2 regions of the Annamia dubia NIES-4383 genome follow, and region 1 is predicted to be linked to the other one. Evidence: predicted binding sites of a transcription regulator. Region 1 holds the regulator's gene; the other holds the start of a gene.
The links. Region 1 encodes NtcA, which controls nitrogen genes in cyanobacteria. Its sites were predicted from a motif close to TTTGTANCNNNNGNTACAAA; they were not measured.
Positions count from the first base shown of each region.

Region 2: Anndu_RS00455 (molybdopterin oxidoreductase family protein) is a predicted target of NtcA. The motif match lies at 3,644-3,663, and genes of this name have one in related genera.

Region 1 is NZ_AP025630.1:506,994-512,211, forward strand. It holds gene Anndu_RS02470 (PAS domain S-box protein) at 1-1,583, shown strand, start outside; gene ntcA (global nitrogen regulator NtcA) at 1,594-2,271, opposite strand; gene fabI (enoyl-ACP reductase FabI) at 2,543-3,319, shown strand; rRNA gene Anndu_RS02485 (16S ribosomal RNA) at 3,786-5,218, shown strand, end outside.
Region 2 is NZ_AP025630.1:98,026-103,243, reverse strand. It holds gene modB (molybdate ABC transporter permease subunit) at 1-1,333, shown strand, start outside; gene Anndu_RS00455 (molybdopterin oxidoreductase family protein) at 1,376-3,508, opposite strand; gene Anndu_RS00450 (nitrate reductase associated protein) at 3,750-4,202, shown strand; gene Anndu_RS00445 (molybdopterin molybdotransferase MoeA) at 4,237-5,218, shown strand, end outside.

The DNA.
Region 1 (5,218 bases):
AAAATGAGGCTTTACAACAAGCCCGACAAGAAGCCGACAATGCCAACCGAGCTAAAAGTGAGTTTTTAGCCATGATGAGCCATGAAATTCGCACCCCCATGAATGGGGTGATCGGCATGACAAATTTATTATTAGACACCTCTTTAAGTGAACAACAACAGGATTTTGTGGAGACAATTCGTAATAGTGGAGACGCATTATTAACTATTATTAATGATATATTAGACCTATCAAAAATTGAATCAGGAAAACTAGAATTAGAGAAAAATCCTTTTAATTTACAAGATTGTATTGAAGGTGTTTTAGACTTATTTGCCCATCAGGCCGCCCAGAAAAAATTAGGCTTAGGTTATTATTGGGATTTTTCCATTCCTAAAATACTCATTGGAGATGTTACTAGAGTTCGCCAAATTTTAGTTAATTTAATTGGTAATTCCCTAAAATTTACCGAAAAAGGTGAAATTATTTTAGCTATTTCTAGCCCTAGTTGTAATCCTAATACCTGTGAATGTGAAATTAAATTTACCGTTAAAGATACAGGAATAGGTATATCTGAAGAAGGGCAAAATAAACTGTTTAAATCATTTTCTCAAGTTGACTCTGGCCGCAATCGAAAATACGAAGGGACAGGCTTAGGCTTGTCTATTAGTAAGCGTTTAGCAGAATTAATGGGTGGACAAATGTGGGTAGAAAGTGAACTAGGAAAAGGCTCAACTTTTTCCTTTACACTCATGAGTAAAATGAATTATTGTGAACAAGAAGTAACTTTTAATTCTGAAATTTTTAAGAATAAACAAATTTTATTTATCGGGGAAAATTCCCTCATTCGTAATTTAATTACTCAACAAATTGCAAAATTAGGTATGATTTATACTGAAACAAATACAGTTAATCAAGCCTTAGTAATTCTCGCTCAAAAACAAGATTTTGACGTAATTATTTTTGATTGTCAAGATTTTAGTTTAGACAATTTAGAGACAATCAAAACCATCAAAAATAGTCCTAAAACTTGCCATTTTCCTATTATTATTTTAAATGCTTTTACCCATCTTTCAGATTCAATAAAATCTCAACTAAATTTAAAATATATTTTAACTCAACCAATTAAACAATCTAACCTTTATGAAATTTTCTTACAAATATTCAACGTCAATCAAACTCAAAACTCTTTAAATTCTTCTTTTGTTGCGACTATTTCTGAGGAAAACAATTATAATTTAAAAATATTAGTAGCAGAAGATAACAAAGTAAATCAGAAAGTTATTTTATTAACACTCAATAAACTCGGCTATTCAGGGCAAATAGTAGGTAATGGATTAGAAGTAATTAACGCTTTACAAAAACAATCCTACGATTTAATCTTAATGGATATGCAAATGCCTGAAATGGACGGCTTAGAAGCTACTCGTTGGATTCGTGAACATTTTGACGATTCAACTCAACCTTATATTATTGCCATGACGGCCAATGCGATGGAAAGCGATCACCAAATTTGTTTAGAGGCCGGAATGAATGACTATCTCAGTAAACCTCTTAAAATAGAGGCTTTAAAAGAAGCTTTATTAAAGATTATTAACTATTAATTAGGGTTTATTAAGTAAACTGTTGACTTAAAGCCACCGGATTATGAACTGTTATTTTCTTCTTATAAATAGAAATCATATTATCCTGCCTTAGATCCCCTAATAACCTTGTCACCGTGACACGGGTAGAGCCAATGGCCTCAGCGATCGCCTGATGAGACAACTTTAAATCAATGCGGATCCCCTCATTGGTGGGAATGCCGAAATCACGACATAAAATTAATAAAAAACTCACCAAACGTGATCCCATATCCCGATGGGCTAATGTTTCAATCATCATTTCCGTCTGTAAAATCCGAGAAGACAACCCCTTTAACATCAACATAGATAACTCAGGATGTTCATTTAAAGCCTTTTCCACATGATCGATCGGCGCCGATAACAACTCCACTGGAGTAAAAGCCACCGCATGATAAAAGCGATCGGATCTTTGCCCCGTCACCAAAGACAACACCCCAAACACACTATTTTCCCGCAATAAAGCCACAGTAATCTCCTCCCCCGCCTCATACACTCTCGATAACTTAACCGCCCCCTTCATCAAAAAATAAACCTTTTCCGCCGGATCCCCCGGAAAAAAAATCGTTTTACCACGCTCATAAAATTCCACCACCGGAGGATAACCACCACTACTGATTTGACGAAAAACCGTTTCTAAAGTTGTTTCTGAAATTACTGAAAGACTCATGGGGATTCACTCAAAAACTGGAAAAATTAAATAAAAAATCAAAAAATTATTTTTTAGCTATCTTAAACTAGCATTTACAAAATAACAAGATATGCGCCATTTTTGCTTAAAAATACTGATCAAAAAATAACAAACTTAAGCTACTATCCACTGCTCCCAATCCCCAAAAAACCTTTCAATCCCTAAATTCGATTGCTATTGACAAAACAATGATAAAATTCTACTCACCATCCTAACAAAAAACATTATTTTTTTTCATTATATAAAAACTATGTTAGATTTAACCGGAAAAAATGCCCTTGTCACAGGCATTGCCAACAACCGCTCCATCGCTTGGGGCATAGCCCAACAACTCCATCAAGCTGGGGCTAATATTGGAGTCACCTATTTACCAGACGAAAAAGGACGCTTTGCCAAAAAAGTAGGAGAATTAGTAGAACCCCTTAAGCCTACAGTCTTCTTACCCTGTGACGTTCAAAACGATCAACAAATAGCCGAAACCTTTACCGAAATTGGCAAAATTTGGGATAAAATTGACATCCTGATCCACTGTCTAGCCTTTGCCAACAAAGACGACTTAACCGGAGAATTTATTAACACCAGCCGAGAAGGATTTAAAACCGCCCTAGACATCAGTAGTTACTCCCTTACCAGCCTCAGCAAAGCCGCCGTTCCCCTTATGACAGAAGGCGGGAGCATCGTCACCCTATCCTATTTAGGGGGAGTCAAAGTGATCCCCAACTATAATGTTATGGGTGTAGCCAAAGCCGCCCTAGAAATGAGCGTACGTTACCTTGCCTCAGAACTAGGCCCTAAAAACATTAGAGTTAACGCCATCTCAGCAGGCCCGATCCGCACCCTAGCCTCATCAGCCGTTGGAGGTATCTTAGATATGATCCACCATGTAGAAGCAACCGCACCCCTTCGCAGAACAGTTACCCAACTAGAAGTAGGTAACACCGCCACCTTTTTAAGTAGCGATCTAGCCAGTGGCATCACCGGACAAATAATTTATGTAGATAGTGGCTACGAAATAATGGGAATGTAAAACCCAATCAGATAAATTAACTTGCCCCAAGCTGAAATTGACTTGTATCAGATTTCAGCTTTTTTTTGTTTCATCGCACAACCAAAAAAATTTTCTAAAAAATTTTAAAACCCTATATTGCTTATAAATCAAGCTTTTTAACCACAAGCTTACCTAACAAATAAAAAAAATATTCTCAAAAAAAAGGAAAAAAGAGGAAGAAAAAGCTTGAAAGGCTTACACAGAGACAGAAAAAAGAAATTTGTCAAAAGTGTTGACAAAACCAAAGAGGTAGGCTATATTGATAAATGCGCGGTTGAGAGAGACAAACGAAGCCGAGCGCACCGAACCTAGACAAATCAATATATTGAAAACTTATTACTAGCCCTTAGTCAAACTAATTTAACAAAAAACTTGACTAAAGTCAAATTAAAAAAAGAGCTTAACAACTCAAACCAAAAACTAAACTTAAGAAATTAATTTAGTTAAAATGGAGAGTTTGATCCTGGCTCAGAACGAACGCTGGCGGCATGCCTAACACATGCAAGTCGAACGAGACCTTCGGGTCTAGTGGCGCACGGGTGCGTAACACGTGGGAATCTGCCCTTTGCTTCGGAATAACAGTTAGAAATGACTGCTAATACCGGATGATGTCGAAAGACCAAAGATTTATCGGCAAAGGATGAGCCCGCGTAGGATTAGGTAGTTGGTGGGGTAAAGGCCTACCAAGCCGACGATCCTTAGCTGGTCTGAGAGGATGATCAGCCACACTGGGACTGAGACACGGCCCAGACTCCTACGGGAGGCAGCAGTGGGGAATATTGGACAATGGGCGAAAGCCTGATCCAGCAATGCCGCGTGAGTGATGAAGGCCTTAGGGTTGTAAAGCTCTTTTACCAGGGAAGATTCTGACGGTACTTAAGGAAGAAGCATCGGCTAACTCCGTGCCAGCAGCCGCGGTAATACGGAGGATGCAAGCGTTATCCGGAATCATTGGGCGTAAAGAGTCCGTAGGTGGTTAGACAAGTCTGCTGTCAAAGGATGAGGCTTAACCTCATAAAGGCAGTGGAAACTGTAAAACTAGAGTGCGGTAGGGGTAGAGGGAATTCCCAGTGTAGCGGTGAAATGCGTAGAGATTGGGAAGAACACCAGTGGCGAAAGCGCTCTACTGGGCCGAAACTGACACTGAGGGACGAAAGCTAGGGGAGCGAAAGGGATTAGATACCCCTGTAGTCCTAGCGGTAAACGATGGAAACTAGGCGTAGGCTGTATCAAATCAGACTGTGCCGAAGCTAACGCGTTAAGTTATCCGCCTGGGGAGTACGGTCGCAAGATTAAAACTCAAAGGAATTGACGGGGGCCTGCACAAGCGGTGGAGCATGTGGTTTAATTCGAAGCAACGCGAAGAACCTTACCAAGACTTGACATCCGATGAATTTCTCTGAAAGGAGAAAGTGCCTTAGGGAGCATCGTGACAGGTGGTGCATGGCTGTCGTCAGCTCGTGTCGTGAGATGTTGGGTTAAGTCCCGCAACGAGCGCAACCCTCGTCCTTAGTTGCCATCATTAAGTTGGGAACTCTAAGGAGACCGCCGGGGAGAACTCGGAGGAAGGTGGGGATGACGTCAAGTCAGCATGCCCCTTACGTCTTGGGCGACACACGTACTACAATGGTAGGGACAAAGGGTAGCCAACTTGAGAAAGTGAGCGAATCTCAGCAAACCCTACCTCAGTTCAGATTGCAGACTGCAACTCGTCTGCATGAAGGAGGAATCGCTAGTAATCGCAGGTCAGCATACTGCGGTGAATCCGTTCCCGGGCCTTGTACACACCGCCCGTCACACCATGGAAGTTGACCACGCCCGAAGTCGTTACTCTAACCGAAAGGAGGAGGATGCCGAAGGCAGGGCCAATGACTGGGG
Region 2 (5,218 bases), 410 kb from region 1:
CGTTAATTTTTGGGCAGAATTTAAGCAAAATAAACAGGGAATAAATTATCAGAAAAAAACTAGCAAAAAATCAAATATTTTAAAGCTAAAAAATTTAGATCTTTCTAATAATATTTTAAACAAAAAAAATACTCCTACTATCAAAAGTCACGGTTTATTTATTAATATCAAAAAACATTATGATGACTTTAGTTTAGATGTTAATTTTGACAATAATCAAGAGTCATTAGGCTTACTTGGAGCATCGGGATCGGGTAAAACCATGACTCTACGCTGTATTGCGGGATTAGAAACCCCCGATAGTGGTATAATTAGTATCAATGGTCAAGTTTGGTTTGATTCTCAACTAAAAATTAATCTTCCTTCCCGTCAACGGCCAGTTGGTTTTGTCTTTCAAAATTATGCTCTTTTTCCCCATCTTACAGTCCGTCAAAATATTGCTTTTGCGGTGCAGAATTTACCCCTAAAAGAGCAAAAACAACGGGTTGACCTCAAAATTGCCCAAATGCAGTTACAAGAGCTAGAAAACCGTTATCCTGCCCAACTTTCGGGGGGACAACAACAACGGGTAGCCCTAGCCAGAGCTTTAGTGATTGAGCCTGAAATATTACTCTTAGATGAGCCTTTCTCCTCCCTTGATACTCAATTACGCAGTCAAATGGAAAAAACTCTCCTCGAAATTCTTACATTTTATCAGGGAATTGTGTTAATGGTATCCCATAATTTAGACGAAATTTATCGTATTTGTCAAAATATTCTAGTTATTGCTGAGGGTAAAGTCTTAACCTACGGTAATAAAGAGAAAATTTTTCAACAACCGGAGATTTATGAAGTAGCTCGTTTAACCGGATGTAAAAATTTTTCCTCTATTCATATTCTCTCTGATAATGAGGTAAAAGCTTTAGATTGGGATTGTAAAATGTTTATCAACACAATTAACTCTAAAAATACTACCCATATTGGTATTCATGCTCATCAATTATTATTTGAAGAATTAGAGGCATTAAAATTTAAACTAAAAACAAGCGATAATTATAGTTTATTTTTAGAGGAATTAGAAAATTCTAATGAAAGTAAAAACTTATCCTCTCAAAACCTACAAATTTTAGAAAAAAAATACCCTAATACTTTTCCCTGTTGGCTTGTGCAAAGTAGTGAAACTCCTCACCAGATAACACTTTATCTTAAACTCCATCATCCTCCCTCTCATTATTATGATTATCACTTTCAAGTAGAATTATTTAAAGAAAATTGGCAATTATTAAAGAAATTTCCTTTTCCTTGGCATTTACGATTAGACCCCCAAAAGCTCTTTTTAGTAGAACAAATTTAACTGTTTTTTTCTATATAAAATGTAATTTAAAAACAGTTAAATTTATGGAGATTTTACCTTTAAAAGTTTCACGGCACAGGCCTTTAACTCTGGCTGTTTTGAGTCTGGACAGGCGATCGCATGGGTAAGGGCGTTAGCTTCTGCCTGATCTGCCCATAAATAACCCCAGTGCATCGGTACAAAAATCGTTCCGGGGGCGATCGCTTTGGTAATCTGGACTTTAAAACGGGCTTTACCCCTACGGGATCGCACTTCCACCATTTCACCCTCTCCTAAATCCAATTTTAAGGCATCCTTGGGATGAATCTCTAATAAAGGCTCTGGGTGCATTTTCTGGATTTTTTCAATTCTACCCGTGCGAGTCATGGTGTGCCAATGACCATATAACCTCCCTGTGGTTAAAACAAAGGGATATTGAGGATCAGGCACTTCCGCTAAACCCTTGGCGTGATAGGTGGCAAAATTGGCTCGGCGATCGCTCGTATTAAACTCAAAATCAGTATATAATCTTTTTCCATACTTATCTTTTACTGGATCACTCCCTTTTGGGAAAGGCCATTGAATCGCACCATGTTCCGCTAAAATCTCATGACTTAAGCCCGATAGATCACAAGGGCGATCCTCTGTTAGCTGGACAAATTCCTCATAAACCTCACTAGCACTCTGAAAATTAAAATATTTTTCATAACCCAGTCTTTTACCCACCTCTGCAAAAATTTCCCAGTCGGCTTTAGCTTGATGAGGAGGCTCTTTAATTTTAGGGCAATAGGTCACAACACGCTCAGAATTAGTCATTGTTCCTGCTTTTTCGCTCCATTGTGCCGCAGGGAGTAATAAATGGGCAAAATCAGCGGTTTCGGTGGGAAAATAAGCGTCTTGATAGATGGTGAAAGGAGATTTTAAGAGGGCTTTTTTGGTACGTTCCAGATCAGGCATACTAACAGCCGGATTAGTGGCCGCAATCCACAATAAGCCCACTTCCCCCCTTTCTAAGCCTGTGATCATACTCCATACATCTTTGCCGACAAAAGGCGAAATCGCCCCAGAAGGTAAACCCCAGAAGCTTTCTACTTCTTGGCGGTGTTGCTCGTTTATGACACTACGATAACCGGGTAAAAGTTGTGCCAAACCTCCGGCTTCTCTACCTCCCATCGCATTAGGTTGACCAGTTAAAGAAAATGCTCCCGCTCCGGCTTTCCCAATGTTGGCCGTCATTAAATGAAGATTAATTAAAGTCCTAACTTTAGCAGTACCTTCAGAGGATTGATTTAAACCCATAGACCATAAAGAGAGGACATTTTTTGATTCTCCCCAATAACGGGCTACTTTTTCTAATTCTTCAACGGTAATTCCACATTGTTCGGCTACTTTTTCAGGGGTATAATGGCTCACAATTTCAGCATATTCAGAAAAATTATTTGTATATTTATCAATGAATTGTTGATTAATTAATTGCCATTTAATTAATAAATAAGCTATCCCATTAAATAAATTAATATCTGTTCCGGGTTTAATAGCCAAATGTAGATCAGCGACTTGGGCGGTGGGGGTAGATCTGGGATCTACCACAATCAGTTTAACCTCTGGATTTTTCTTGTGATAAGCCCTAAAACGATTAAAGACGATCGGGTGACAATCGGCGGTATTAGTACCCACTAAAAACGCACAATCAGTTAACTCTAAATCCTCATAACAACAAGGAGGCCCATCCGAGCCAAAACTTTGCAAATATCCGGCAACGGCGGAAGACATACATAAACGGGAGTTAGCATCAAAATTATTTGTACCTAAACAGCCTTTGAGCAACTTTTGGGCAATATAATAATCTTCGGTTTGAAATTGCCCTGAGCCATACATACAGAGCGCATCAGCCCCCATTGTCTTTTTAACTAACTCAATGCGCTTTACAATCAGATTAAAAGCATAATCCCAACTAATAGGCTCAAAAGGCTGACTTAAACTTTGGCGCATCATGGGATATTCTAAACGAGATTGGTTGATCGCCTCGTTAACTGTTGCCCCCTTAACGCAAACTTTGCCCTGACTGGAAGGATGAGAGCGATCGCCCATCACTTTACCAAGGGCATTGACTCCCCCATTTGGGGGGGGATCACCAACTTCTAAGCCACAGCCAACACCACAATAAGGGCAAACAGTTTTCGTCATTTCAGTTATCAATATTTCAGTTATTAATTATCATTTATTAGTTAATTTTACTGCTTAATGGCGTTTTTAAAAACTAATTAATTTTATTTAGGGTATTTTAAATTTTTAACCTTTTATTTAGACTAAATCTTTAAAATCTAAAAAATTGTAGCAAAATATACAAAATTTCGGGATTAAAAAAATGTTTATTGAAAAATAGTTAACAATTTTGTTATTATCAGAAAATTAGTAATTTTAAGCAATAAAAAACATGAGTCATTATTTTCAATTTGAAGCGGATTTCGTTGAATCTTTACGTTGTATTCCCATGGAAGTTAGATTAAAATTAGATACTTGTGGCATTAAATTAAAACTTAATCATTGGCATCAATTTAATCTTGAAGAAAGGGAAAAATTAGTTAATTTACCTTGTAATACTCAGACTGAAATAAATGATTATCATGATTTTTTACAGAATTTAATTATTAATAAAACAGGCTCTCCTGCTAAAGAATTAATAATAGAAAATTCTCCACTTTGGTTAAATAAAAATCAGATTCCTGAGCAAGTGCAAAATAAAGCAAAAGAATTTAATTTGATGATTAATCTTAATCAATGGCAAAATTTAACCGATCTTCAGCGTTTTGCTTTGATTAAATTAAGTCTTTCAGGACATGAAAATAACAATTTTTTCCCTGCCTTAAAAGAATTTAATTTGATTTAATTAAGTTAAAATATTTTAATTATTAAAAATAGAAATGATTACTGTTACTGAAGCCGCCGAAATTATTAAAAATAATTTACCTAATTTTGGTGAAACAATTATTAATTTAGATCAATTAAAAGCTGGAATTTTAACTGAAGCGATCGCCGCCGATCGAGCCTATCCCCCTGCTCACCGTGTGATGATGGATGGTATCCTCATTTCATGGTTAACCTATCAACAAGGCTGTCGAAAATTTAAGATATTAGGCACAGTGGCGGCCGGAGAGCCTCCCCTTCCCCTTACTGATCCCCAAGGTTGTTATGAAATTATGACAGGAGCAGTTTTAACTGATACTGAGGATTTAGGCGATTTAGTTATACCCTATGAAGCCGTAGAAATTAAAGAGGGTTATGCTCACATAATAGAGGAGCAAGAGCGTTCTCAATTTGAGAATATTCATTTAAAAGGCTCAGATTGCCCCCAAAATCAATTAATTATCGAGCCTAATTTAAGACTTAATGGAGCGCGTTGGGGTATCGTGGCATCAATGGGAAAAACAGAGGTAAAATGTCTTAAAAAACCCCGAATTAATATTATTTCTACGGGGGATGAATTAGTCGAAGTTAAGCAAATTCCCCAATCATATCAAGTCAGACGCTCTAATATTTATGCTTTAAAAGCATCCTTAAAACAACATAATTTTGAGGAGATATTTTTAACCCATCTTAATGATGATCAAGAAGCCATTATTAATCATTATCAAAAAGCAACTTTAAACTATGATATTTTAATATATTCTGGGGGAGTTTCTAAGGGCAAATTTGATTATTTACCTTCTATATGGGAAAAATTAGGTGTTACTAAATATATTCATGGAGTGGCACAAAGACCCGGAAAACCGTTATGGTTTGGGGTAGATCATCATCATCAAACTGTTATTTTTGGCTTACCCGGTAATCCGATTTCTAGTTTAGTTTGTTTACATCGTTATTTAATAAAAACTCCTCCAATTTATGCCCAGTTAACAGAAGATT